DNA from 3 places in the Lysinibacillus sp. BNK-21 genome. Region 1 is predicted to be linked to each of the others. Evidence: riboswitches for the same ligand, from Rfam matches in the RefSeq annotation. Region 1 holds a riboswitch; each other region holds the start of a gene.

Region 1 (10,081 bases):
TAGAAAAAGAACGTGTCATGCAATAAAAGGAGAGGTTCGCCCCTCTCCTCTATTAAGTAGGAGGTATTCCCTTGAACAAACGAGCAAGTATAAAATTTTTTGGTGATGTCTATGGCACAGGCTACCGATTCTTCATCAAGCAAAAAGCTATTGAATTAGGGTTAAAAGGATACTGTCGATTGAATGACGCAGAGCAAATTGAAGTGGAAGTGGAGGGCTCAGAAAAGGCACTCAATGAATTTCTCCTTTTTGTCCAAAAAGGCGTTAGTCCCCAAGCCGATTCCAATTCATTTTCTTTAGAATTATACGATGATTTAAAAGGCTATATACGTATGGAGTCAGACATTGTTTAATGTCTGGCTTTTTTGTAGTGTTGTTGGGTTCAACAAATTTTAAACTAACACGGCGTTTTATTGTCACATATGAAGTAATACAATTTACTTGTCCTTGTTGCGGATATAATGCATGAAAAACTACTAAATACTTACCAGATATGTGCAATTTGTATATTAGATTGGGTGCATGCGAAGAACGATGTATTGCGTTTGTAAGAAAAACAAACAAAAAAGATTCAAATTGGAAGCCGTTTTTCTAGAGAGCTGACACTGGGCTATGGGTTCTTTGAATGATGCCTCCTCTCCTAGTTATTGAAATCAAAAAAGTCATGCTCTTAAGAACATGACCTATCGTCATTTTTTGATTTTTATTTTTTGAATGGCAGCAACTAATATTGATTCATCAGTGATTTTCACATATTGATTTTTAGATTCCTTCATATAGCCTTCTTTGTTTAAATAGGCTTTTAATTTTGATTTTTTCTCAAAGACTTTTTCTTTCACTTTCTGTTCACTTACTGGTTCATCCATATTTTTTGTAATAGACACCAGAAAAATTTTCGTCATCCTATATCCCCCTTTGTATCAGTTACGAATTCATTTGGAAAAAGTTTCATACAAGACTCATTCATTTTGGATGAAGATGCTCTTCTTAGAGAATAAACCGCTCCTTTTCGAGTTGGAGCCGCTCATGGATCTCACTTAACCGCTCGCGTTGAGGCAGAAGCCGCTCTTGAATCAAATTACGCTCCTCTATTCAGTGACCGAGATGCAAAAAATCGCTCATTAAGATGTCAGAATGGCTCCTTAGGATAACAAAACCGACTTATTCATCGAAACAACTCACTTATTCTATGTATTATCATTGAGAAAGTTCACAAATAGCAGTAAAATTTATGTAAGGGATTAATTTTCAATGAAACTTTATGTCGATTATTTCGTATAAGAAGATAGACATATTGAAAAGCAAGGAGGATGAAACAATGCTTAGTGTCGGACAGTTTTTCTCTAGACATAGTGCCAGCTTTCTTATTTCGCTCACAACTGTTTCTATCGCAGCAATTGCGGCAAATCCTGGATTCTTCCTTGGTGGTTTACTGTTTGCGGGTTCCTATGCGACGAGTACAGCGTTGCTGAAACATAGACAAAAAAAGAAAGTCATGCAAATAGCAGGCATCACAAAAGAAGAATTCAAACACATTGAAACACAAGTATTAACAGCTAATAAGCATATTCAAACATTGAGTCAAAACTATTTACGTGTACGTTCTGTTTCAGCGTTTAAACAACTACTTGAAATGACGCGTATCTCTAAAAATATCGTCAAAATCGTCAAGACAGACCCACGTAAATTTTATAATGTGGAACCATTTTTCTATGCACACTTACCTTCTGCTGTAGAATTAACGGATAAATATACAATGCTTTCCAAGCAGCCAGTGAAGGATAAGGAAATTCAATTAACTTTATCCAAAACACGTGAAACCCTAACTGATTTGAATGACACCATTCAAATTGATTTGAAGGATGCGCTTGCAAATGATATCGATCATCTGCAAATGGAGATTGAATTCGCAAATCGTTCCAATCTTAGACGTAGAGAACAATTGGACTGGCGAGGCGATGATAAATGACAGCAAACGAACACGCATTTCAACTAAATACCATACCAGGGCTTTCTCCACTAGTCCAATCCTATTTAGAAACAACTCCGCAAAACGAGGCGATGGCGACTTATGAAACGCTATCGCCTCTTGCACAAAGTCGTGCATTACTGTATGCCAGTCAAATCGATTTGACTGATTTTGAATCATTGCTGTCCCTTGGGCAAGATTCACAGCGAGCTCTGTCTCAATTTGCCGACCGCATGCTTGCTCAAGTAAAGCAAAAGGATGTCACTAAAATTGGTCAAATGCTGGATTCTTTAATGCAGACGTTAGATCGAGTAGATCCAACTGCTTTGGAACCAAAAAAGCAAACCTTTTTCAAAAAAATCTTTGGCAAAACCGAGCCTAATGTGAAGCAAACACTCACAGAATTTGAACGTATTAGTATACAGGTGGAACGCATTGGCGTTCAGCTAGAACGTGCACAGCTTCAGCTGATAAAAGATGTTGAAAACTTAGAGGCGCTTTATGCCCATAATCGAGGATTTTTTGAGGAATTGGCAACGGCGATTGCCGCAGGACAAATGAAAAAGCAGCAAGCCATTGAGGTAGAGCTACCTGCACAAATAACGAGTGTCCAAGCTACCAAACAGCCACTTGCGATCCAGCAATTAAATGACTTTGCTGCTCAAATCGAAAGACTCGATCAACGTATTTATGATTTACAAGTATCACAGCAAGTCGCTCTGCAAACAGCTCCTCAAATTCGTATGATTCAGCAGGCCAATCAAACATTAGCTGAAAAAATTGAGTTTTCTATCGTTACCTTGATTCCGCTCTGGAAAAACCAACTGGCGATGATGCTATCGATGCATATGGATCATCATTATGCACGTTTAGAGGAGCGATTATCAAGGGCTCATGATCGCTTCTCAAGTCCCACGTTTGAACAGCAAGTTTCGAAGTTTAAAGAAACACAGCAAGAGCTGCAAACAGCAATTAAAGATGTCTTTGCCCTGCATACCGCAACTGAACAAGAGAAACAACAGCTACAGGATGTGGCGGGTGCTAGCAGCTATCAGCGAGATTAACAAAAAAATGGGTGGCTCAGCAAATGTTCTGAACCACCCTGTTTGTTTTTATTCAAAATAATCTTTATAGTAGCCACCGACATTACCTGTGTTGTCGATGATAAAAACGAACTCTTCTGTTTCATTTTTCACTTCATACTCTTTTCCTACTGTCAATACGTTTGATACTAAGTATTTCGATGCATTTGTATGTTTGCAAGTAACCGTTCGTAATGTTGGCGCATCTTTCCATTTTAAATGTAACATATTCTCTCTACCTCTCTTTACTAGCAAAAGCTAATGTCTATTGCTTATTTTATAATATTTTTGGTCTTTTGTGGAGAAAAAAGAAATACTATACCTATTCTATCCAAAAAAAATGAATATTTGAGGTGTTATGATGAGTTTTGGTGGTGTACCGCAATGGTTTTTTATCATTGCTGTAGCATTCGCAATCTGCTTTGTACTTTATGCAGAATGGAATTCTAGAAAATAAGTGAGTCCAACAGGTTGGACTCACTTTTTTGTGCTTATTTTAATGTACGCTTTAAAAATTCCTTCGTACGTTCATGTTGTGGATTGACTAATACTTGTGCTGGAGGGCCTTCTTCCACAATTACACCTTTATCCATAAAGACAACACGATCTGCTACTTCTTTGGCAAATTCCATCTCATGTGTCACGATGAGCATCGTATTGCCCTCGTTTGCTAGCTGACGCATTACCTTTAATACCTCACCCACCATTTCTGGGTCTAATGCGGATGTTGGCTCATCGAATAGCATTACATCAGGATTCATTGATAAGGCACGAGCGATGGCCACACGCTGCTTTTGTCCACCCGAGAGTTGACGGGGCTTGGCATTCACATATTGATCCATGCCAACGATTTTCAAATATTTAAGCGCCGTTTCTTCTGCTTCTTTTTTCGAACGTTTTAACACTTTGATTTGGCCCACCGTGCAATTACTTATGACATTGTGGTTGTTAAATAAATTGAACTGCTGGAACACCATGCCTAAATGTGTGCGATATTCTTGAATATTGTGCTTTTCATCTAGGATGTCTTCCCCTTTATAAATAATTTGACCGCCACTTGGCGTTTCTAATAAATTTATGCAACGAAGCAATGTGGATTTACCAGAGCCAGAGGAGCCAATTAAACAAACTACCTCCCCTTTTTCCACTTGGAAATTCACATCTTTTAACACTTGGTTACGTCCAAATGATTTACTTAAATGCTCGATTTTAATGACTGCCATTTGTGCGTCCCCCTATACGGCTTCTTTTTGTTCTTTTTGATAGGCATCAGGACCATCTAGACGTTTTTCAACATACAGAAGGATGCGAGATGCGGTAAATGTCATGATGAAATAAAGAACACATGCAACGAAGAATGATTCGAAATAACGGAAGTTGTTACCCGAAATTGATTTTGTTTGGAAGAATAATTCCGTTACTCCAATGACATTTAATACGGCTGTATCTTTAATATTCATGATTAATTGGTTACCTGTCGCTGGTAAAACATTACGCGCTACTTGTGGTAAGACAACATGAAGCATAATTTGGAAGTGATTCATGCCAATTGCTGATGCTGCCTCGTATTGACCATTATCAATGGATACAATACCGCCACGAACAATTTCTGCCATATATGCCCCAGTATTGAGGGAAACGACTAAAATACCTGCTGTAATAAAGTGCATATCGATACCGAATGCGATATCTAATCCGTAGTAGACAACCATAGCTTGTACAATCATTGGTGTACCACGGAAAAATTCAACATAGCATGTTAGTATAAAATTAATGAGCTTTAAGCTATAAAATTTCACACCTTTTTTACGAACTGGAATCGTATGCATAATTCCGATGAAAAATCCGATAAATGCACCAATAATTGTACTAATACTCGAAATCAGTAACGTATAATACGCACCTCGTAAAAACATTTGCCAGTTGTTTTCAATAATTGAAAGTATCCATTCAAGACTCATGATGTTCCTCCTAACAATGTCATCTTGCTCGCTTATTTCTTTTGTGTCCTAGCTCTTTCTACTATTCTATGATTTGTCACGCTAGGACATTATCATTATGTAGAGAGGTTCTCATTTTGATAATGATGAAATGATCATGCACGGACTAATTGCTAGTCCGTGCCATGTCATTATTGTGCTGCGGGTTGTTGAGAAATAGCTTCTTCCATAATCGCTTGACGATCATCTTCTGAAATGCCTTTTAGGATTTCATTGATTTTTTCACGATTTGCGTCATCTTTACGTAAGCCTACAGCAATTGAAGTATTTGATAGGTCTGTATCAAAGCCTTCTTCAAATGCTACATATGTGAATTTATCGTTGGCAGCAGAAGCGGAAATGCCCTCTGGACGTTCAGCTACATAGCCATCAATTTTACCTGCTTCTAACGCCACACGCATTGCTGGGAAGCTCTCCATTGCTGTTTGCTTTTCTACGCCTTTAATTTGATCGATAACTGTGTAGTTTGATGTATTTAATTGTGATGTAATTTTAGCACCTGAGAAGTCTTGAATCGATTTTGCGCCTTCATATTTGCTACCTTTTTTAATAACCATAACAAAATCAGAAGTATAATAGTTTTCTGTAAAATCAATTGTTTTCTTGCGTTCTTCTGTTGGTGACATACCTGCAATAATTGCATCAATTTTGTTTGATTGTAGCGCTGGAACTAAACCGTCCCACTCCATTTTAACAATGACTAACTCTTTGCCTAGACCTTCAGCGATTTTCTTTGCCATTTGTACATCATAGCCACCTGCATACTCTGCATTATCCGCAATTTTCACTGCGCCATTTGCATCGTCTTGCTGTGTCCAGTTGAACGGTGGGTAGCCAGCCTCCATTCCAATTCGGAATTCACCGCCACCTTCTTCTTTGTCAGTTCCAGCATCACTTGAACCGCCCTCTTTTTTGTCACTTGTGCCACATGCAGCTAGCACAATTGCCGTCATGATAGAGATCATTACTAACAACCATTTTCTTTTCATGAAAAACTCCCCTTTTCTGTAAAAAAATAAGACAACTGTACTAAAAAAGACCTAAGTTTATTGAACTTAGGTCTTACCTTTTATGACAGTTGCCCAAATCCTCACTATAATTTCCATGTTTCCGAGATAGCACAACCTAGTAAATCTGGAAATCCATTTACTAGGACAGTCCTGCACTTATTCACTGCAGACCCAGTATAAAAGTACGAGCTCCTTTTATACTTCGGCGATATTTCCTTCTTCATTGCGTCTTCGCTTGCTTTTACTCAACAATGAACTAATAAATACCGCGCCTCTACCTCACTGGTAACAATTCGTGAGGTTTGTTTATTTAATTGATATTTAGATACTACTATAAAACTAATATGTTCGTCAAGACGATTTTAACATTTTTCTGACTAATGACAATATTAGGATATTGTGCGTTCTGCTTCCACTTTAAATCGTTGAACTTTTGTTGATATTTCTGAAAATTACAACAAATATTTATTATAGAGTATGTTCTACATGTGAGAAAAGTTGCGTTTTTTTCTTTCTTTGCTCCTCTAAACGATGTACCATTCGTACTCTTTCAAGCATAGAATCGGTCAATACCTTTCGTCATACAAAAAACCCTGCTGAACATTGTTCGCAGGGTTTAATGGAATTATGAATTTAATAATAAATCTTCAGGATTTTCGATTAATTCTTTAACTGTTTTTAAGAATCCTACAGAATCTTTACCATCGATGATACGGTGATCGTATGAAAGTGCTACATACATCATTGGACGGATTTGAACTTCACCATTTACTGCAACTGGACGGTTTACAATTGAGTGCATACCTAAAATACCAGCTTGCGTACCGTTCATAATTGGTGTTGACATTAATGAACCGAATACACCACCATTTGTGATTGTGAATGATCCACCAGCCATGTCATTTAAGCCTAATTTTTTATCACGAGCTTTTGTCGCTAAGTTAGCAATATCTTTTTCGATTTCTGCAAAGTTTTTGCTATTTGCATCGCGTACAACTGGTACGACTAAACCTTCTTCAGTCGATACAGCAATACCGATATCAAAGAAGTTATTTAAATGAATTTCATCGCCAGAGATTTGAGCGTTTACGTATGGGTATTTTTTCAGTGCTGCAACAACAGCTTTAGTGAAGAATGACATGAAACCAAGTTTGATGTCGTTTGCTTTTACAAACTCTTCTTGTTTACGTTTACGAAGTGCCATGATGTTTGTCATGTCAATTTCGTTGAATGTTGTTAACATTGCTGTTGATTGTTTAACTTCTAATAAACGTTTTGCAATTGTTTGGCGACGACGGCTCATTTTTTCAATTGTTACACGGTCAGAATTAGCTGCTGGTGTGAATACTACTGGGCCACCTGAAGTTGCTACGGATGTAGGTGCTGCTGCTGGTGCTACAGCTGGTGCTGTACCATGAGCTGCTACATCTTGTACACGTACACGTCCTTGTGGATCTACTGGAGATACCGCTGCAAGGTCAATACCTTTTTCACGTGCAAGACGACGTGCTGCTGGAGATGCAACTACACGCTCACCAGAAGTTTCTTCTACTGCTGGAGCTGCTGCAACTGGTGCAGGTGCTGCTTGTGGCGCTGCTGGTGCAGGTGCTGCCTCAGTTGGTGCTGCCGCTGCTGGAGCTGCTGCTGCGCCTTCGCCTGCTTCTACTACTGCGATAACTTGACCAACTAGTACAGTATCGCCTTCTTCAGCTAAAATTTGTGTTAATACACCTGCTTCTTCAGAAATGATCTCAGCGTTTACTTTATCTGTTTCAAGTTCAACGATGAATTCACCTTTTTCAACGCGATCGCCCACTTTTTTTACCCACTGTGCGATACTACCTTCTGTAATCGATTCTGCTAATTCAGGGACTTTAATTTCAGCCACTTTCATTTCCTCCTTTGATTAACGTGCATGACGCACATAGAAGGGCTACTGCTTAAGGGCAAGTAGCCCGGTTTCAAAAATTGATATATGTTATTTAACCTTTACTGGCTCAGCAACCGCTTCTTCAATAAGAGCTGCTTGTGCTGCTTTATGAGAATCTGCATCCCCTTCAGAAGTTGAGCTCATTGCAGGACGGCCTACATAGCGAAGTTTTTTACCTTCTGAAAGTTCATATAATGTTTCTAATGCATAATTCCATGAGCCTTGGTTTTTAGGTTCTTCTTGTACCCAAACAATCTCTTTTGCATTAGGATACTTAGCAATGATACCAGCTACTTGCTCTTTTGGGAATGGGTAAAGTTGTTCTACACGAATAATGTGTAGGTGATCGAAGCCTTCGCCGTCTTTCACGCGCTCTGCTAAGTCGATCATCACTTTACCTGTACCTAAAACGATACGCTCTACAGCTTCTGGTTTAGCCCCTAAGCCTGGTTGTTCAATCACTTCTTGGAATGAACCATTTGCTAATTGCTCAGCATTCGCCGCAGCTAATGGGTGACGTAATAATGATTTTGGTGATACGACTACAAGTGGACGTACCCCTTCTGTACCTAATAATGCTGCTTGACGGCGTAATAAGTGGTAGTAGTTTCCTGCATTTGAACAGTTCGCTACAAACCAGTTATTTTCAGCTGACATTTGTAAATAGCGTTCCATACGGCTTGAAGAGTGCTCTGGACCTTGACCTTCATAACCATGAGGTAAAAGGATAACTAGACCAGATTTTTGACCCCATTTTGAGCGTGCCCCTGAAATAAAGTTATCAAACATCACTTGTGCCATATTCGCAAAGTCACCGAATTGTGCTTCCCATACTGTTAGTACATGGCTATTTTCTAGGTTGTAACCATACTCAAAGCCTACCACCCCAGCTTCAGTCAGTGGAGAGTTGTGTACTGTAAAGGATGCGTTCGCACCAGAAATATGGTGTAGTGGTGTGAAGACATTGCCATTGTTTTTATCATGCAGTACTAAGTGACGTTGAGAGAATGTACCACGTTGTGCATCTTGACCTGTAAAGCGTACTGGTGTTCCATCTTGAATAATCGTTGCATACGCTAAAGTTTCAGCATGACCCCAGTCAACTTTTGCAGACGCATAAGCATCACGGCGTTTTTCTAAGATTTTACCAAGCTTTTTCTGTGGTTCGAAGTTTTCTTCAAACACTAAAAGCTCTTCATTGATTTTTTCTAAACGTTCCGCACCTACTGCTGTATCAATTTGTGGGAACTCTACTTTTAATTCTTCTGGCATTTCTAAATGATGATGATCATCTTTTTCTGCCATTTCTTTGACGTGGTCATAGGCTGCTTGCATTTCTGCATAGATAGCTGTATCTAGTGCAGCTACATCATCAGCAGTTACAAGACCTTCTGCCACTAATTGTGCACCATATAATGCACGCACTGTTTCATGTTTAGACACTAATTTGTATGTTTCTGGGTTTGTCACTGTTGGGTCATCTGTTTCATTATGACCATGGCGACGGTAACCTACTAAGTCCACAATAATGTCTTTGCCAAATGTTTGACGGTAGTTTGCCGCAAAACGTCCAACTTGCACTACTGCCTCTGGGCTATCTGCGTTGACATGGATTACTGGTACTTCATAGCCTTTTGCAGGGTCAGAAGAATACACAGAAGAACGAGAATCATAATGTTCTGTTGTGAATCCAATCATATTGTTTGCGATAATATGGATTGTTCCACCTGTTGTAAAGCCTTCTGTTTTAGCGAAGTTTAACACTTCTGTTACAATCCCTTGACCTGGGAATGCAGCATCACCGTGTACAAGAATGCCTAAGCCCTTTGTACGGTCAAAAATAGGTTGCCCTGGTTTAGATGTATCATCTTGTGTTGCACGAGTAGCACCAAGTACTACTGGATTGCCCACTTCTAAGTGAGATGGGTTGTAAGCCAATTTCACATTCATACCGGATTCACGGTTGTAAGAAGCACCCATGTGGTATTTCACATCACCTGTCCAACCTTTTGTAATTTCAAGGCGGCCATGCTCTGGCATAAATAAATCATTGGAAACATGTGCAAAATCAGAGAACATCATGTCATAAG
Region 2 (10,081 bases), 2.0 Mb from region 1:
GGAAACTGAGCATTCCTTAATTTCTGTATCCACTGCCCGAATAATAGAGTATGTCCCTCGGCAAATATTTCGACTAAATATTTTTGAATCCATTCATGTGCAAGCTTGTATAATTCGCCATTTAAAGCAAGCTCAATTGCCGCTACATAGTCTTCTCTTTGGCATAAATTAGTGGCTGCTTCGTAATAAATAGAGGTAATCATTTCATAGGAATATTGCCTTTGAAATTCTACCTGTAGGGCATGCCTAAATAAAGTTTGGTAACGATAAACGGGTGGATGAGCTTGTACTTGTTCGATAAACAAACAATTTTTCTCCAGCTCTGAGAATGTAGTTAAACTATCTAATCCGTTCGTGATGGATCCACAAACACTCGGATCTAAGTAGTTTAAAATGGAAGTTCTTACTAGAAAATCTTGCAATTCTTGAGGTAATATTAAAAGAATTTCTTGCATGAAGTACTCATGTATATATGAACTAGCTTTGGCTAAAATTTCTTCACTACTAAGATTACCTATCATTCCACCTGTTGATAGCTTTATCAGTTGGATACCTGCTATCCAGCCCCCTGTAGTCTTTAATAAAGGCTTCAGCGCATCCTTCTGTTCATCATTAGTAACAGAATTAAAGAAAGATTGTAGCTCTTCTAAATCAAAACATAATTGACCCGTCCCGACTTCTAGTATCCAACCTTTTACACGCCATTTTGCTAGTGGAAGTTCTAAATTAGTTCGTGTAGTTATATAGATCCGTACATTGGCTGGTAAATATTCAATAAGTCGATTGATAATTTGATGAATTTGAGGGTTGTGGATTTCTTGAAAATTATCAAAAACAATATGAATATTTTCTTTATATGTATCTAAATCGTTTAACAGTGTATCTATAATTATTTCAAAAGGTGGTGTTTCATCTAGTATATTGTTTAACTTTTGTTCTACATTCAATATGCTAAAAGATAATGTATGTATTAAGTACTTTAAAAATCTCACAGGATCATTGTCATTCTGATCGATAGTAAACCATGCTACCGATTCATCAATATGCTTCAACCACAGACTTAAAAGAGTCGTCTTTCCGTATCCTGCGGCTGACCGTATAATGGTTAGTTTCTTCATTCTATTGTTAGATAAAATAGAAAATAATTTCTTCCTCTCTAATACATTTGGCACTGTACGTGGAATTGTTACTTTTGATTTTACCCATACCATATCCATCACCTTGTCTCCCTTCTTCATTTCATTAGTTCTATAAATTTCGAATTTTTCCTGCAATTTAATTTTTCTACTCATTCACTTCATCCAAAAGAGCATACTTATTTTAGAAGGATAAAGCAAACTACTTCACTTTTTTTATTCCTAGCGTTAGAATACTAATATCTTATTTTCCTATAGGAAACTTTATTTCACTGACGATACTTTTTGAAACGAGGGAACAATATGGTTTACAAACGAGTCACAAAATCGTCTGCAGAGGCAGTTTTAGATGGAGATATAAAAGGTTGGCGAAGATTCTTGCCATTTTTAGGACCTGCTTTCATTGCAGCAGTTGCCTATATTGATCCTGGCAATTTTGCTACAAATATTACAGCAGGCTCTCAATACGGCTACCTGCTACTTTGGGTTATAGCCTTTTCTAATTTAATGGCCGTGTTAATTCAGTCCCTGTCTGCCAAGCTTGGGATTGCGACAGGAAAAAATTTACCTGAAGTAGCACGCGAGCATTTTTCTAAAAAAACATCTATCTTTTTATGGATACAGGCGGAATTGGTCATCATTGCCACAGACCTCGCGGAATTTATCGGAGCAGCATTAGGGCTTTATTTACTTTTTAATATCCCAATGCTTCCCGCCGCATTGATTACAGCAGTAGGTTCATTCGCTATTTTAGAGTTGCAAAGAAGAGGATTTAGAGCCTTTGAAGCAGGTATTTCTGGCATGGTTTTAATTGTTGTATTGGCATTTGCCTTCCAAACATTTTTAGCGCAGCCAGCATGGGGCGATGTGGCGATTGGCATGTTCACACCACACTTTGAAGGTGTAGATTCACTATTATTAGCAACAGGTATTTTAGGTGCAACCGTTATGCCTCATGCTATTTACTTACATTCTTCTTTAACTCAAAGTCGTATTATTGGTCGAAATGAGGCAGAAAAAAAACGTATTTTCCGTTTTGAATTTATCGATATTATCATCGCTATGATTATTGCTGGTGCCATCAATATGAGCATGCTCATAATTGCCGCAGCAGTATTCCATACCCAAGGCGTTGTAGTTGAAGATTTAGATGTTGCCTATAATGGCTTAAAAGATGTTCTGGGCCCAATGGCTGCCATTTCCTTTGGTCTTGGTTTACTTATTGCAGGGCTTGCTAGCTCCTCTGTAGGGACTTTAGCAGGTGATGTAGTCATGCAGGGCTTCATTCAAAGAAAAATACCTCTTTATTTACGTAGAGCGATTACCATGGTGCCACCACTTGCAATCATTGCCTCTGGTGTGAATGCTACCTATGCTCTCGTTCTTAGTCAAGTTGTTTTATCATTTGGTATTGCCTTTGCACTTGTCCCTCTTGTTATGTTTACAAGTAAACGAGACATTATGGGAAGCCTAGTTAATCACCGTATTACAACTGTTTTAGGTTGGTTTGTCGTAGTCATTGTTGTTACGTTAAATATTTACTTACTGTGGGAAACAATTTTTGGATAACAAAAAGCCAGGTACTCTATAGTAATGAGCACCTGGTATCTTTTTGATTAAACATCCACCTTTTCGATATTTCTAATGGCTAAATAAGCAATACCAAGACCCACGATTGCTAAAGTAATTGGAATAATAATTATATCGTTTAAAGTAAAGTTACCTGAATTTGACGAAGTTACAGACACAATTATAATAGATGAAATAATAGTTGTCGGTATAGAGTATTTTCTCATCCCGAAATACAATGGGATTAAAGCTATACCTGAGGCAGCAATCGCATTCATCAATACAGAAGGTATTTGCTGGATAATTAAAGAACTAGATAGTACATCAGGAATTAATTCATATCGATCGCTTATGATACAAAAAATGGTTGTAATAAGAGCATTGGAGATAATGATCATACTGAAAGTAAATAGCATGACAATAGCAAGCTTTGCGACCATTAATTTCTTTCTACTTATAGGATACATAAAGGCTAATGTAATGGTTTTAAATTTATATTCTCCGATGATTAACTTAGCTATTAACGTAGAAGCAAAAATCATAAAAACTGCTCTTACAAATGAATCAATAACACTGAATGCAACCTCATAATTTTCAAGCCCTGGGTCTCCTTCCACTTTAGAAATAAATAAAATCATAAACAAAAAACCAAGAATAACAAAATTAGCGATAATGGCTCCTTTAACATATGAACCTAAATGAAATTTTTTCATTTCTAAACGCATTAAATTAAGCATGGACAACACCTCCATTGATTAGCTTTAAGAAATAATCCTCTAATGAACTAGTTTTTTTACTAATCTCTTCAATCTCAACGTCATGTTCAATTAATGCTCTCGATAGGCTTTGTTGGGATACTGTTGAGTCGTATATACGTATAGAGTTATCATCCATCAGCTTAAAATTCGTAATGTTTAATTCGCTTTCAATAATAAACGCTGCCTTTTTCCCATCACTTACGATCACTTCCGTATAATTGACCTGATCACGATTAATAGTATCCATTGCTACCTCAGTGATGAGCCTTCCATTCTTAATAACACCTATTGTATCGACCAATTGTTCTATTTCAGCTAGAATATGACTAGAGATAATAATAGTTATGCCGTACTCCTTACAAAGCATCTTGAAAAGCTCTCTTAACTCCTTTATCCCTACTGGGTCCAATCCATTAATTGGTTCGTCTAATATAAGTAACTCTGGCTTTGTAATAATGGCCCTTGCGATGCCTAATCTTTGCTTCATCCCCAGAGAAAAATCTTTAACCTGCTTATTCTCTGTATTCGATAACTTTACTAAATTAAGAACATGTGCAATTTCTTTCTTATCATAATAACCCATGTATTCACAATGTAATTCCAGGGTCTCTCTAGCCGTTAATTTTTCATAAAAAATAGGATATTCAATAATTGTCCCCATTCTTTTTAGTATTTCATAGGATTTGTCCGTCAATTTCGCCCCCAAAATTTCTACATCCCCACTTGTAGGTTTCGTAAGATTAGTTAGCATCTTCATAACAGTCGTTTTACCCGCACCATTAGGACCTAAAAATCCATAAATCTCACCTTTCTTAACGTTCATATTGACAGCAGAAACAACTTCCTTTCCATCGTACACTTTCGTAAGCTGATTTGTTTTTACAATGTATGTCATGTAATTCTCTCCCTCAATTGTGACTAGTTTCATTATAAAAAATGAAACTCTCTATTTTATTACTGCATTCTTACAAATTTCTTAAGTAAAAAAGCCTGCAAAGCATTAAAGCTCTACAAGCATAATGGATTCAATACATCATTCGCTTTAACGAAATCGTAAAAATAGTTTTTTCATAGGGAATACTCGATAAACGGATCGAGCCATTCATTATTTCTACAAGCCGCTTTGTAATCGTTAGTCCCAGACCGCTACCTTGGAAAGATTTATTTCGAGAATCCTCAAGTGTATACATCCTTTCAAAAACGCGATCGATATGGTATTCATCAATGCCCTTGCCACAATCCCACACATCAATATCAATATTGGCTTCATCGTTTCTTATAGTAATTCCAATTACATTGCCATCTGCTCCATATGCAATAGCATTAGACAGTAGATTGTTTAGCACTCTATTTAATGCTTCTTCATTACCAAGTGCATATATGGAGCTTTCAGGGATATCAATTTTAATATCTAATCCCAATGAAGTAACCAAATCGTAAAAAGACAAAACATTTTTTCGGCATATTTCACTGACATTGATTTTAGAGATTGGATAATCTGTGTCCCCAGCCTCTAATTTTGCCAAGTCAAAAAATGTATGAATAATTTTTAATACTTCTAATGTTTTAGCATGTACACCCGTAAGTAAACGTTGCTGTTCCTCGTCACTAATCCCGTTTTGAAGTTGAAGCATTTCAATATAGCCAAGTACAACGGTTAAAGGCGTTTTAAGATCATGTGAAATATTGGCCAACATCTTTTTCATGGAATTTTCCATTTTACGATGTGTAGCCTGAATTTTTTGATGTTGATCTAGCAAAGTATTCAGTGTAATAAGTAACTGTTGAATTTCTGAATTTGTAGTTGTTACTAGAATCTTTTCATACGTCTGTTCATTCACAATTACGTGTAGTTTTCGATGAATATATTGGATAGCACGTTCTTGTTCCTTCTTGATTTTCCATTGAAAAATAAGAATGCCGATTAGCAATACAATGATTAATAATAATAGAAATATCATATATTTTTACCCTTCAAATTTATAGCCGATTCCCCATAGGGTTTTAATATAGTGAGGATGTGACGGATCATCTTCTATTTTTTCACGGAGTCTTCTGATATGTACATTTATAATATTTTCATCTCCATAATAGGCATCTTTCCATATCGTCTGATAAATTTGCTCTTTGGTAAAAACTCTGTGACGATTTGTCACAAACAATTTTAAAATGGAAAATTCCTTTGATGTCAGCTTTATGTCTTGTCCGCTCTTTGTTATTGAGAAATTAACGATATCTATCTTTAAATTATCAATTTCGAGTACCTCTTGCTTTTGTTCAGCTTGACTAGAGTATTTCGTAGCTCTTCTGATAACAGCCTTTACACGTGCTGAAAATTCTAGCATAGAAAAGGGTTTAGCAATATAATCATCTGCCCCTAACCCTAAGCCCAATGCTTTATCAACATCACTGTCTTTTGCAGACATAATAATGATAGGAAGTGCTGCCTGCTCTCTAATAATCTTTAATACTTCCAATCCATTTAATTTAGGAATCATAATATCTAAGATGACTAAATCAAAGGTTTTTTGCAAACAATTTTGTAATGCCTCTTCGCCATTAGTCACTGTTGTGACATGGAAACCTTCCATCGTTAAGTAATTAGAAACCATTTCACGAATGGCTTCATCGTCTTCTACAAGTAAAATATGCTTTTGCACTTTGATGCACCTCTCCTATCAAAACCCAATTTCCATATGTATATTACATTACCATATTTATGATGTATCATTAGAGATTTGTTTATGAGTGTTGAAAAAAGAGCTGCTCCATAAACCATCACTCTTTGGTTTATAGAACAGCTCTATTATTTAATCTTCAACTTTTAAATCACAATCTTCAAGTGGAAGCATTTTTGTTTTGTGCTTTAATTTATAGCCAAACCATAATGCTAAAAATAATGGAATCCCAATATACGAAACAAGGATACCGTACCAATCAATCTTATCGCCTGTAAAGGCTGAGTAATTTTGTCCAATGACTACGATCATACAAACTGTAAAAGCAAATAATGGTCCAAACGGATATAATTTGGCTTTATAAGGTAATAACTTTGGATCTAAGCCTTGTGCATCAAACGCTCGGCGGAAACGATAATGACTAAACGCAATCCCTAGCCATGCAATAAAGCCAGACATTCCAGAAGCATTTAATAGCCAGATATAAACCACTCCATCGCCAAAGAAGGATGCCAAAAATGCTAAGCAGCCTACAGCTAATGTTGCCATAAGTGCATAAATCGGAATACCTCTACGACTTAGCTTTGCAAAAAATTTAGGTGCATGTCCATCCACTGCTAATTGCCATAACATACGAGAAGATGCATATAGTCCTGAATTTCCTGCTGACAGCATAGCCGTTAAAATAATGGCATTCATTAATGAAGCAGCAAAGGCAATACCTAGGCGGTCAAACACTAGTGTAAACGGTGATACTGCGATATCTTCTGATAATAAACGTTCGTCTGTAAATGGAATTAACATCCCAATTGCACCAATCGCTAAAATATAGAACAAAAGAATACGCCAAAATACAGATTTAACAGCCTTCGGAATATTTTTACCAGGATCATCTGTTTCACCAGCTGTAATTCCTAGTAATTCTGTCCCTTGGAATGAAAATCCTGCAGCTAGGAAAATACCAAATGTAGCAAGGAAGCCACCATGGAATGGCCCATCACTAACAAAGAAATTAGTGAAACCTACAGGAGCCTGCCCACCTAAAATACCAAAAATCATTAGTAAGCTAATGATAATAAAAACAATAACCGTTGCTACTTTAATCATGGCAAACCAATATTCACTTTCACCATAACTTTTTACGGATAGTAAATTAAATGTCAATACAACAGCAATAAATAATACTGTCCAAAGTGCTGATGAGCTATCTGGGAACCAATATTTCATAATTAATGACACAGCAGCAATTTCGGCAGCAATGGTGATTGCCCAGTTATACCAGTAGTTCCAGCCTAATGCAAAGCCCAAAGCAGGATCTACAAATTTGGTTGCATACGTACTAAATGAACCTGAGGATGGCATATAGGCAGCCATTTCCCCTAAGCTTGTCATTAAAAAATACACCATAATACCGATTAAAGCATAGGCAAGCAATGCTCCTCCAGGCCCTGCCTGAGCAATTGCACCTCCACTGGCTAAAAATAGCCCCGTACCAATTGTACCGCCTAAAGAAATCATTGTAATATGACGGCTTTTTAATTCTTTTTTCAGCTTCGGCGCTTTATGTCCGAGCTGATTTACTTTTATTTCACTCACGATATAGCTTCCTTCCTATTTATGAGGCAAAAAAATGCCATCACATATACACTGTGATGGCTACGTTAATCCTCAGTTTTCCTACATGATAGCTCAACACGTTGTGCAAACGTGACAGTTCTGTTCCTTTCGGAGACAGCCCCAGCATGAGGTTTTCAAGTCCCCTCACACTTCGGCAATATTTCCTTTCAACTAATTTCATCAATGCTTGTCATTTCAATTAGCATACTTATAAATATCGCGACCTCTACCTCAATACAAACATGAGGCATATAATTATTAAATTTATGATGTTTATTATACTAACATAAGACCATAGACATTTCAATACAACCATAAATGTTCTGTATTTTATGAATCTTCTACTATTTTTAATAGTGTGATAAAGTGTTATAGTAGTTCAATTAGAATGGTTATTATTAGGGGGGATTTTATTTTGACTACAAATGATCATTCCACTAGTTTTCCAAGTAAAAAAATTAGCTGGAAAGGAACAACCTTACTTTTAGTCTTTGGAGTTATCTTTATAGCCTCTACATTACGAATGCCACTAACTGTTGTTGGCCCAATTATATCCTTTATCCGTGAAGATCTTGGAATATCTAATGTATTGGCAGGCTTTCTAACAACGATACCATTGCTGGCTTTTGCTGTTATATCTCCATTTGCACCCGTTGTAGCACGCAAACTAGGGCTTGAGCTAACATTATTTTTATCAACTTTTCTCTTGGCTTTAGGAATTGTCCTACGTTCACTTGGTACTACAGAATTACTTCTATTGGGTACTGTGTTAATTGGCGTAGCCATTTCTTTTGGAAATGTACTAATTCCAGGATTATTGAAGTTGAAATTTCCCTATCATGTGGGTTTATTAATGGCCTTTTTCACCATGTCCATGAATTTTACTGCTGGCCTTGGTGCTGGTATTAGCTATCCGATAGCTAATTCATCGTTAGGCTGGCAAGGTGCACTTTCCATTGCACTCATACTCGTTCTAATTACAATCTTAATTTGGATACCTCAACTAAAATCAAATAAACCAGAACCAGTTACTACATCTAAGAAGACCAGTACACCTTTATGGAAATCACCTGTTACTTGGGCTGTCACAGGGGCAATGGGTTTACAGTCTTTATTATTCTACACAACAGCAGCTTGGATACCTGAGATCTATATTGCTCAAGGTTTAGCACCTGATAAAGCTGGCTGGATGTTTTCAATCATGCAATTCTCACAAGTACCAATGGCCTTAGCAGTGCCTATTATTGCTGGTAAAATGACTTCTCAACGCCCACTTGTATTGATGTTTACATCCTTCTATTTAGTAGGCTTTGTTGGGGTTGTCATGGAATGGACAAGTCTTGGGGTACTGTGGATGGTTCTTCTAGGGTTAGCAGGTGGTTCTTCATTTGCCCTAGCAATGATGTTCTTCACTCTCCGTACTCGTACTGCATTTGAAGCAGCAGATTTATCAGGCTTTGCACAATCTTTGGGTTATTTATTTGCCGCAATTGGTCCTATTCTTTTTGGCTACTTGCATGATTTATTTGGCGGCTGGAATATTGCGGGATGGCTCTTTGTCGTTGTAGCAATGTTACTCTTCTTTTGCTCAATGAGAGCCTCTAAGGATGAATATGTGCATTAAAATTAAATAAAGCAGGTGGATTAGATTCCTCCATCTGCTCTATTTCTATATAGTGTTTACACATTACTTAATTGTCGGGTTGCTGGAGTAATGTTAGCAATTCAGCAAGGCATTCTGATGCTTCATTATTACGAGCTGTTATAGTAGAAAAAATAGGAACAGCCTCTTGTAAAAGCATATAACTATAATAGTAATAGCCTACAAAAGCTTGCTCCTCATAGCCCTTTGGCGTTTCTTTCTCCCACTCCTGCTCATCATTATCCTCATTTTCTATCCACAAATAGTTGACGTCTAATAGCTCCTGCATATTTTTAACAGTATTGACTGGCTCGAGATAATCCTTGGTAATAGCATGTGCCACAGCTAAATATAACTGTACCTCTTGTAAGGAGACAACCTCTAATTTTTTACTAGTAAGCTTTTTTAGCAGGACAAGCAAAACCCATGGTGTCACCTGCCACAGTGTACCTTGATGTTCAATTAATTCAGCTAGTTGTGTGTATTGCTCCTGTTCTATCAGCTTAGGAATGGCTGTACCTCTACCATAAGGTGTCGTCAATTGTCTCCATGGGATATTGGGAATTTGCTGATTTAACATAGTAAGCGCCCTCTCTCATCAAAAGTATTGAAAGTAAACAATTCCTTTACACTAATAGCATGGTTTTTGGTAAAAATAATTTGGTGTATGATAAATATTTA
Region 3 (10,081 bases), 1.1 Mb from region 1:
AGCAAAACATTTGATTTTCTAATGGGATCACTTGGTTATACTGTGTTATTTATTTGGTTAATTATTGCGATTGCACATTTAAAATCACGTAAAAAACAAGCAGAACACACAAGTGCCTATGAAGTAAAATGGTTCCCTTATACGACTTGGATAGCTATATTGGCGTTAAGTGCGATTCTCATCGGAATTATTTTCACCACATCTATTATTGTGACAGGCATTACGTTAGCTATTTACCTTTTTATTACGTTAACCTATGTATTGAAGGGGCGTTATCAAGTCAATTAATGACTGTGTATTGATTTTTCGACACAGATTTGCATAAAAAATACATTGTAGGCAGATTGTTCGCTCAAGTGAATTTATCCATGCTATACTACAAGCATAGTAAGTTTAAGGAGGATTTCAAATGGCAATTGTACATGCAACAGATGCTACGTTCCAGGACGATATTAAAGAAGGGTTAGTACTAGTAGACTTTTGGGCTGCTTGGTGCGGACCATGTAAAATGATTGGGCCAGTTCTTGAAGAAATGGACGCAGCAGGTAGTGCGGCTAAAATTGTAAAAGTTGACGTTGACAATAACCAAGGTACTGCAGCTCAGTATCAAATTATGTCAATCCCATCTTTACTATTATTTAAAGATGGAGAATTAGTTGACAAAACAGTAGGCTTCCAACCAAAAGAAGCTTTAGAAGCATTTATCGCAAAACATGCGTAATGAATGAAGTTCACAAAGCCGAGCCATCAATTGATGTGTTCGGCTTTTTTTCGTTATATAATAAAGAAAATAACTAACATTATTCTAATGAGGGGAATTTTTACTTAGGGGGGCAGGTAGGTAATGAACGATTTAATAAAGCGAAAACTGGATATTTTACCAGATCAACCTGGCTGCTATTTGATGAAGGATCGACAAGGGACTATCATTTATGTCGGTAAAGCAAAAGTTCTAAAAAACCGTGTACGTTCTTATTTTACTGGAACACATGAAGGGAAAACGCAAAGGCTTGTAGGTGAAATAGAAGATTTTGAGTATATTGTAACGTCATCAAATATTGAAGCACTTATTTTAGAGCTGAATCTCATCAAATTACATGATCCAAAATATAATGTCATGTTAACGGATGATAAGACCTATCCATATTTAAAAATTACGAATGAAAAACATCCTCGTCTGATTACGACACGGAAGGTAAAAAAGGATAAGGCAAAATATTTTGGTCCTTATCCGAATGCCTATGCAGCAAGTGAAACGAAAAAGCTATTGGATCGATTGTATCCGCTGCGCAAATGTGTACAATTACCTTCCAAGGTTTGCTTGTACTATCACATGGGTCAATGCTTAGCACCTTGTGTGAAGGAAATTGATGGTCAGGTTTATCAAGAAATGATTGAGGATATGACGAAGTTTCTAAATGGTGGTGTGGAGGCAGTCAAAAAAGAGCTTGAAGTTAAAATGCTAGCAGCTGCAGAAAACCTAGAATTTGAGCGAGCGAAGGAATTCCGAGACCAAATTGCCCATATTGATACGGTTATGCAGAAACAAAAAATAGTTTCAAGTGATACTACAAATCGAGATGTATTTGGCTATGCTGTTGAAAAAGGATGGATGTGTGTTCAGGTTTTCTTTGTGCGTCAAGGAAAGCTGATTGAGCGCGATGTCTCAATTTTTCCCATCTATCAAGATGCAGAGGAAGAATTTTTAACATTTGTTGGGCGCTTTTATGAAAAGCCAGAGCATATTAAGCCAAAAGAAATTTTTATTCCACAAGCCATTGATGCAGCTATCTTAACAGAATTATTAGAAATTAAAGTGCTCACACCGAAAAGAGGTCAAAAGAAGGAATTGGTTGAATTAGCTACCAAAAATGCTGAAATTGCTGTGGCAGCTAAATTCCAGCTAATAGAGCGTCAGGAAGAACGTACGATTGGTGCTTGTGAGGCACTTGGTGAAGCAATGGGCATTAGTACACCTTTACGAATTGAAGCTTTTGATAATAGTCATATGCATGGAACGGATGCAGTATCTGCTATGGTTGTTTTCATTGATGGGAAGCCTGCGAAAAAGGAGTACCGAAAATATAAAACGCGTACAGCAGCCAAGCATGATGATTACGGTGCAATGCAGGAGGTTATACGTCGTCGCTATATACGTGTTTTAAAGGAAGGACTACCATTACCAGATTTAGTCTTAATTGATGGTGGTAAGGGACAAATGGAAGTAGCCCGTGAAGTACTAGAAGATGAGCTTGGTCTTGTTATACCGATTGCTGGTTTAGCCAAGGATGATAAGCATAATACATCTCAGCTCTTGTTTGGTGATCCACCAGAAGTGATTAGCTTAAAACGTACAAGTGATGGCTTTTATTTATTACAACGAATTCAAGACGAAGTCCATCGCTTTGCTATTACCTTCTTGCGTCAACAGCATGAGAAGCATGCCATTCAATCTGTATTAGATCATATTGAAGGGGTAGGACCAAAACGAAAGCAACAGCTGCTTAAACATTTCGGTTCAGTCAAAAAAATTCGAGAGGCGAGCGAGCTAGCATTACAGGAGGCTGGGATGCCCGCTAATTTAGCAAGCCAAATTTTTAGCTATTTTCAGCAACAATCATTGTCAAAGGAATAGGCATGTGCTATGGTTATAAATAACATTGTTTTCAATGTTATGGAGAGCCAACTGCGTGACTAGTTTGTTTACGCTAAGGCTTAATGAATTGAATACATTCACTTTAAAGTGATGATAGAGGTGCAAGATTCAAGAGTAACACGATGGAGGATGGACAAGTCCAGAGATATTGTGTGAAAGGGGAGCTTGCCGAAGTACAGTATTGTTGTTCCATTGCTGTACTGGTTTTGCATTTAAGAAATGTAAGACTGTCGATTCTAAACGTTTCGGAGAGCTATCACACATGCGCAAGTTACGATTATTGTACATGTTATAGGCAGCTTTCACGTTATGTGGAGGCTGCCTTTTAGTTTTCTAGAAACGGTTTTACCCCCCATAATTTGGTGAAATACATGAACTGGAAGGGAGAACGAAAGAAATGGCTAAAATCGTGATGAAGTTTGGAGGAGCTGCATTAGCTTCTACTGAACAAATCCAAGAGGCTGCTAGGAAAGCGATTGCTGAAAAGGACAAAGGATTGGATGTAGTAGTGGTCGTTGCAGCAATGGGACACACTGCGAAAGAGATGAAAATGATGGTACACCAACTAACTGACGATGTGTCGAAAAGAGAATTAGATGCAGTTTTGTCAACTGGCTCTCAATTATCTAGTGCTTTATTTACCATCGCTTTGCAGGAAGCAGGCTATGAGGCTGTGTCTCTAACTGGATGGCAAGCTGGTATACATACGGATGGTATGTATCGACATGCTCGTATCGACTATATAGATATTAGTCGTATGGAAGAACATTTTGCACAGGGACAAATTGTGGTTATTGCTGGAGAACAAGGGATTGACGAAGTGCACAATATCACCACGCTTGGAAAAGGTGGAGCTGAAACAGCTGCTGTTGCACTTGCCATAGCATTGGAAGCGGAGAGAGTAGATATGTATACAAATGTGGATGGTGTTTATACAGCAGATCCACGATATGTTCCCAATGCCCAAAAGCTTCAAGAAATTTCCTATGATGAAATGTTGGAATTATCGAATTTAGGGTCTCATATCATACATCCTCGTGCGGTGGAGTTAGCGAAGAAATTTCAAATGCCTGTTATTATACGTTCAAGTTTAATAGAATCAGTAGGCACTTTATTGAAGGAGGAAGTGGAAATGGAAAAAAATTTAGTCGTTCGTGGTGTTGCATTTGAATCAGATATTATTCGTTTAACAGTAGGGTATGATGCTTTTTCCAATGCTTCATTAGCAGATATATTTACGGTTCTTGCAGAGAACCGTATTAATGTAGATATTATTGTCCAAGCCATTATTGATGGGTTGAAGCCAACTGTATCGTTTTCCATTTTAAAAGAGGAATTTGCGGAAGCATTACGTGTTTTAGAGGATAGTAAATTATCACTTGGATTTAGTTTTGCTGACTTCGAAATTGGACTAGCAAAAGTTTCTATTATTGGTTCAGGCATGGCTTCCAATCCAGGCGTTGCTGCTCGTATGTTTGATCGGTTACGTCGTGAAAATATCCCTGTAAAAATGGTTAGTACTTCTGAAATAAAAGTGTCCGTTGTTGTACCACAGGATGATATGATCCAAGCAGCTAATGCTCTCCATGATGAGTTTAATTTAGAGCAAGCACTTTACATATAATAATAGAAGAAACAGCATTTTATGTAATTGACCGAAATAAAAGGAAGAAAAAAGAAGGATTGTCATCCCATTCTTTAATGGGAAACAATCCTTTTTAATTATTCTGAGGGAATGGTATTCATAATACGTTCTTTAACGTCCCATTTGACTGTAAACATGACGTATTGTTGCTTTTCCCGTTTTTCATTATAGCATTCTGTCAGGTAGCCTTTAGCTAGTTGAATTTGCTCTGCTATAAATCCTGCTTCAAGTTTAAAGCTACGCTGCTTTATTTGAAGAATTTCAGGGTCATTTGTCAAATGGAAAATACGTCCATCTTTTGATTCCTTTATGAGTTCTAATGTACCCCAGCAGGCATCTGCGAAAAATGCGATAAGTTCATCTTGACTTTTACATGGGAACTTGCGAGCAAGCTCTTTACCTGCCCAATAAAGGACGTCATCTTCATGTTTACCGAGTATAGAAGATAGAATATGATCACGAATGATCTCATAGCCAAATGATGAGATTGTAGGAGATGGAGTGTTTAACATTGTTATCCTTCTTTCTTAGAATTTTCTTAAAATTTAACGGTAATAAAGTAATGATAGATTTTTCGAGAAAAAACGACGCATCATGTACTAGATTAGTTCTTTAATAAGCTCTATGAAAAACTCCGAGTTGCCTTGACGCTCGTAGCTCTTGAGAGTACAATAAACATGTCATAATATTGTACCATGATGAAATACACAGTCAATGAAGTATCATTTACAAAATGATGACTTCTTTTGTTGTGCTATTTTAAGTACTAAGGGGGGTAACAGTCTTGTCGAAAGATCGAGAGTTTTTATGGCGTCGCTTACATTCTCTACTTGGGATCATTCCAGTAGGTCTGTTTTTAACGATGCACCTGTTCATTAACTTTACAGCAACAGGCGGGGCAGAAAGTTACAACGATGCTACCGCAGTAATGGAAAAGATTCCATTCCTTATCCTAGTTGAATGGATTGTCATCTATATTCCATTAATGTTCCACGCATTCTATGGTGTCTACATTGCATTCACTGCTACACCAAACACAGGACGTTTCAGCACGTACCGTAACTGGATGTTCTCTTTACAACGTTTTACTGGTGTATTCTTAGTGATATTTATTGCATGGCATATTTTCCAAACTCGTATTCAAAAAGCACTTGGCACACACGTTGATTACGACATGATGGCGAATATTGTTGCTAATCCATTCATGCTTGGATTCTACATTGTTGGTATTTTATCAGCAACTTTCCACTTATCTAACGGTTTATGGGCATTCCTAGTAAGCTGGGGTATTACACAATCTCCTCAGTCTCAAAAGATCGCTACTTACGTAACAAACATTCTTTTCGTAATTCTAAGTGTAGTTGGTGTGGCTGCTATTTTAGCTTTCGTATAATTCAATAGAAGCTACGATAGAGCACATGCAATCATTGCAATTTTTTAAGAGGAGTGAGAAATAATCATGGCGAAAAGCAAAATAATTGTTGTCGGCGGTGGTCTTGCCGGTCTGATGGCAACGATTAAAGCAGCTGAAGTTGGTACTGAAGTTGATTTATTCTCATTAGTTCCTGTAAAACGCTCACACTCTGTTTGTGCGCAAGGCGGAATTAATGGTGCGGTAAATACTAAAGGTGAAGGGGATTCTCCATGGATCCACTTTGATGATACAGTTTATGGTGGGGACTTCCTAGCGAACCAACCACCAGTTAAAGGTATGTGTGATGCAGCACCTGGCATTATCCACTTAATGGACCGTATGGGTGTTATGTTCAACCGTACACCAGAAGGACTTTTAGATTTCCGTCGTTTTGGTGGTACTTTAATGCACCGTACAGCTTTCTCTGGTGCAACAACAGGTCAACAATTACTATATGCGCTAGATGAGCAAGTTCGTTCTCATGAAGTAGCTGGTTTAGTAAATAAATATGAACACTGGGAATTCCTTGGTGTTATTATCGATGAAGACGGCGTTTGTCGTGGTATCGTAGCGCAAGATATGCGTACAGAAGAAATTAAATCATTCCGTGCAGACGCTGTTATTATGGCGACTGGTGGCCCTGGTATTATCTTCGGTAAAACAACAAACTCTGTTATTAACACAGGTTCTGCTGCTTCTATCGTTTATCAACAAGGTGCTTCATATGCGAATGGTGAATTCATTCAAATTCACCCAACAGCGATTCCTGGAGATGACAAAAACCGTCTAATGTCAGAATCAGCTCGTGGTGAAGGTGGTCGTATTTGGACTTATAAAGACGGTAAACCTTGGTACTTCCTAGAAGAGAAATACCCAGCTTATGGTAACTTAGTACCACGTGATATTGCGACACGTGAAATTTTCGACGTTTGTGTAAACCAAAAACTTGGTATCAATGGCGAAAACATGGTATACCTAGATCTTTCACATAAAGATCCACATGAATTGGACGTTAAACTTGGTGGTATCATCGAAATCTACGAAAAATTCGTAGGGGATGACCCACGTAAATTACCAATGAAAATTTTCCCAGCAGTTCACTATTCAATGGGTGGATTATGGGTTGACTACAATCAAATGACTGAAATTCCTGGTCTATTTGCAGCAGGTGAATGTGATTACTCTCAACATGGTGCAAACCGTCTTGGTGCAAACTCATTATTATCTGCTATCTACGGTGGTATGGTTGCAGGACCAAACGCAGTAGACTATGTAAAACACCTTAAAAAGCATGCTGAAGATCTTCCACAAGAGATTTACGATGCTCGTGTAAAAGAGGAACAAGCGAAATGGGATGCTATCATGAAAATGGAAGGCACAGAAAACGCTTACTTACTGCATAAAGAGCTTGGTGAAATGATGACTGCTACAATGACTGTAGTACGTTACAATGATCAGCTTGAAGATACATTGAAAAAACTTGATGAGCTTACTGAGCGTTGGAACAACATCAACATCAATGATACGCAAAAATGGAGCAATCAAGGCGCACACTTTACACGTCAGCTTAAAAATATGTTAGTGCTTGCAAAAGTAATGACAAAAGGTGCACTATTACGTAATGAATCTCGTGGTGCACACTATAAACCTGATTTCCCTAACCGTGATGATGAGAACTTCTTAAAAACAACAATGGCGAAGTTTGACCCAGCTACTGGTAATCCAATCATCACGTACCAAGAAGTCGACGTTTCATTAATCCCACCACGTAAACGCGACTACTCTGCGAAAGGAGACTAAAAGTTATGCAAATCGCAGCTAATACTGGAAGAATGGTCAAAGTGGAAATCTTACGTCAAGATACACAAGGCGGCAATAGCTACTGGCAAAAATTCCAAGTGCCTTACCGTCATGGTATGAACGTAATTTCAATTTTAATGGAAATTCAAAAAAATCCTGTTACTGAAGATGGTGTAAACACATCACCAGTATCATGGGATATGAACTGTTTAGAAGAAGTTTGTGGTGCATGTTCAATGGTGATCAATGGCCGTCCACGTCAATCATGTTCTACACTAGTAGACCAATTGACAGAGCCGATTAAATTGGAGCCGATGAAAACATTCCCTGTTATTCGTGACCTACAAGTTGACCGTGAACGTATGTTCAACGCACTTAAAAAAGTTAAAGCATGGGTACCAATCGATGGTACGTATGATTTAGGTGAAGGTCCACGTATGCCAGAAGGTAAACGTCAATGGGCTTATGAACTATCTAAATGTATGACTTGTGGTGTATGTATGGAAGCATGTCCAAACGTGTCTGAAAAAGCTTCATTCATCGGACCAGCTCCATTATCACAAGTACGTCTTTTCAACACTCACCCAACTGGTGCTATGATTAAAGATGAACGTTTAAATGCGATTATGGGTGATGGTGGCCTTGCAAACTGTGGTAACTCTCAAAACTGTGTTGCTGCATGTCCAAAAGGTATTCCTTTAACAACATCCATCGCTTCATTAAACCGTGCAACTACAGTGCAAATGTTCCGTAACTTCTTCGGTTCTGACCACTACGTAGACTAATATACGGACAAGCTGAACTCCCTTACACGAAGTGTAAGGGAGTTTTTTATAGTTATAGAAATGAAATTTATCAAGTTGTTTATTTACATTTTTTCTATGATAATATAGCATTTTCTTTTATAATGAATATGTATTCATTTTGTTTGCCGTTGATTGATAAAAGACGTGCAATTACATGACAGGGGATGGTATATCATGAAGGCAAATTATATCGATAATTTTCAAGAGTGGGAAAAAGGTTTTTCATTTTTTAGCGAGGTACGAGTGCGATTTTCAGAAACAGACATGTATGGTCATATGAACAATACGATTAGCTTTACATATTTTGAGCAAGCAAGAATTGATTACTTCAGACATTTAGGAATTTTAATGCCCCCAGTTGGAGAAGAGAATGTGAAATCTATACCTATTGTAGCCGATTTACAATGCGATTATGTAAAGCAGGTATTCTTTGATGACGTACTACGAATCTATACAAAAATCGCGCAAGTTGGGAATTCGTCGATGGACATTCACTATCTAGCAAAAAATCAAAAGGACGAAATCTGTTTCACTGGTCGTGGGACAATTGTACAAATGGATCCTCGTACAGGTAAAAGTGTGCCGATTTCAGAGGAAGAAAAAACGAAATTCATTCAGTTGGCCATTCTGCCTCACTAGTTCAACATATAAGTATATGTGAATTTATTGAAATAGTAGGTTTTGCTTTTTACGTAAAATTTATGAATGTAACAATGTAATTTTCGAAATTTTTAAGGAAACATGGAATAATCATGCAAATAGCCGTCACCGCTTCCTGCCCCTTAACATAAGTTACAATACGTGCGGGGGAGGAGGGTGTAACTGAATGAATGGCTCTCATCATCGTTCTCTTTTAACAAACCGAGAACGTGAAATATTTGCGCTTTTATTAGCTGAAAAAACAACGAGAGATATTGCAGAGCAGCTTGGTATTAGTGAAAAAACAGTGCGAAATCACATTTCCAATACAATTCAAAAGCTAGGTGTAACGAATCGATCTCAGGCGTTAATTGAGCTGTTACGCTTGGAAGAATTTAAATTAGACTAATGGACACTTGCTATTTCGTGAAAAAAACGACAAAATAGAACTATTCAACGTATTTTTAGGAGTGAAATAGTTATATGTCGGATGAAGTAACAAAGCACTCACCTGAAACCGTTGCAACGGTTGAAAAGGAATTACGCTATATAGCGGCCATCGTGAAACAAAAGGGAAGAGAAATTGTTTCCGATTATGCGATTACGCCGCCACAATTTGTTGCATTACAGTGGTTAGAAGAGCTTGGTGATATTACAATTGGCGAATTATCAAACCGTTTATATTTAGCTTTTAGCACGACAACAGATTTAGTGGACCGAATGGAGAAAAATGAATTAGTCAAGCGTGTGCGTGATGAAAATGATCGCCGTGTCGTTGTCGTTCATCTTCTCGAAAAGGGCGAACGTATCATTCAAGAAGTTATTGAAAAAAGACAGCAATATTTGCAAGAGATGCTTGTTGGTTTTAATGAACAAGAAGTCGCGCAATTATCAAGCTATTTAGAAAAACTACATGTACACATGAAACAGGATTGAGGCGGAAAGTATGAATGCCCCGATAGGCGTTATTGACTCAGGAGTAGGCGGTTTAACCGTAGCAAAAGAAATCATGAAGCGATTGCCAAACGAAACGATTTATTATATTGGCGATACAGCAAGGTGTCCGTATGGTCCAAGAAGTCGTCAGGAAGTACGGAATTTTACTTGGCAAATGGCAAAAG

What was found. Region 1 has a riboswitch for lysine ahead of ACMGGO_RS11345 (transporter substrate-binding domain-containing protein). Riboswitches for the same ligand answer to the same signal wherever they lie in the genome.
Region 2: linked by a shared signal. The riboswitch ahead of ACMGGO_RS21430 (amino acid permease) and the one ahead of ACMGGO_RS11345 (transporter substrate-binding domain-containing protein) in region 1 are both predicted to bind lysine.
Region 3: linked by a shared signal. The riboswitch ahead of ACMGGO_RS05630 (aspartate kinase) and the one ahead of ACMGGO_RS11345 (transporter substrate-binding domain-containing protein) in region 1 are both predicted to bind lysine.

Annotation. Positions count from the first base shown of each region.
Region 1 covers NZ_JBLQTS010000001.1:2,232,540-2,242,620, forward strand. The annotation lists gene ACMGGO_RS11305 (globin-coupled sensor protein) at 1-26, shown strand, start outside; gene ACMGGO_RS11310 (acylphosphatase) at 72-353, shown strand; gene ACMGGO_RS11315 (hypothetical protein) at 690-902, opposite strand; gene ACMGGO_RS11320 (5-bromo-4-chloroindolyl phosphate hydrolysis family protein) at 1,319-1,969, shown strand; gene ACMGGO_RS11325 (toxic anion resistance protein) at 1,966-3,033, shown strand; gene ACMGGO_RS11330 (DUF6501 family protein) at 3,082-3,279, opposite strand; gene ACMGGO_RS11335 (amino acid ABC transporter ATP-binding protein) at 3,543-4,274, opposite strand; gene ACMGGO_RS11340 (amino acid ABC transporter permease) at 4,287-5,012, opposite strand; gene ACMGGO_RS11345 (transporter substrate-binding domain-containing protein) at 5,183-6,040, opposite strand; lysine riboswitch at 6,160-6,346, opposite strand; gene odhB (2-oxoglutarate dehydrogenase complex dihydrolipoyllysine-residue succinyltransferase) at 6,687-7,949, opposite strand; gene ACMGGO_RS11355 (2-oxoglutarate dehydrogenase E1 component) at 8,040-10,081, opposite strand, start outside.
Region 2 covers NZ_JBLQTS010000001.1:4,266,314-4,276,394, forward strand. The annotation lists gene ACMGGO_RS21400 (LuxR C-terminal-related transcriptional regulator) at 1-1,292, opposite strand, end outside; gene ACMGGO_RS21405 (Nramp family divalent metal transporter) at 1,440-2,705, shown strand; gene ACMGGO_RS21410 (ABC transporter permease) at 2,753-3,442, opposite strand; gene ACMGGO_RS21415 (ABC transporter ATP-binding protein) at 3,435-4,358, opposite strand; gene ACMGGO_RS21420 (sensor histidine kinase) at 4,489-5,424, opposite strand; gene ACMGGO_RS21425 (response regulator transcription factor) at 5,431-6,123, opposite strand; gene ACMGGO_RS21430 (amino acid permease) at 6,274-7,737, opposite strand; lysine riboswitch at 7,819-7,995, opposite strand; gene ACMGGO_RS21435 (CynX/NimT family MFS transporter) at 8,174-9,382, shown strand; gene ACMGGO_RS21440 (hypothetical protein) at 9,450-9,980, opposite strand; gene ACMGGO_RS21445 (nitric oxide synthase oxygenase) at 10,032-10,081, opposite strand, start outside.
Region 3 covers NZ_JBLQTS010000001.1:1,120,848-1,130,928, forward strand. The annotation lists gene ACMGGO_RS05615 (amino acid permease) at 1-288, shown strand, start outside; gene trxA (thioredoxin) at 410-721, shown strand; gene uvrC (excinuclease ABC subunit UvrC) at 845-2,635, shown strand; lysine riboswitch at 2,743-2,920, shown strand; gene ACMGGO_RS05630 (aspartate kinase) at 3,054-4,280, shown strand; gene ACMGGO_RS05635 (YslB family protein) at 4,379-4,813, opposite strand; gene ACMGGO_RS05640 (succinate dehydrogenase cytochrome b558 subunit) at 5,086-5,694, shown strand; gene sdhA (succinate dehydrogenase flavoprotein subunit) at 5,761-7,515, shown strand; gene sdhB (succinate dehydrogenase iron-sulfur subunit) at 7,521-8,300, shown strand; gene ACMGGO_RS05655 (acyl-CoA thioesterase) at 8,496-8,960, shown strand; gene ACMGGO_RS05660 (helix-turn-helix domain-containing protein) at 9,148-9,369, shown strand; gene ACMGGO_RS05665 (MarR family winged helix-turn-helix transcriptional regulator) at 9,444-9,896, shown strand; gene racE (glutamate racemase) at 9,907-10,081, shown strand, end outside.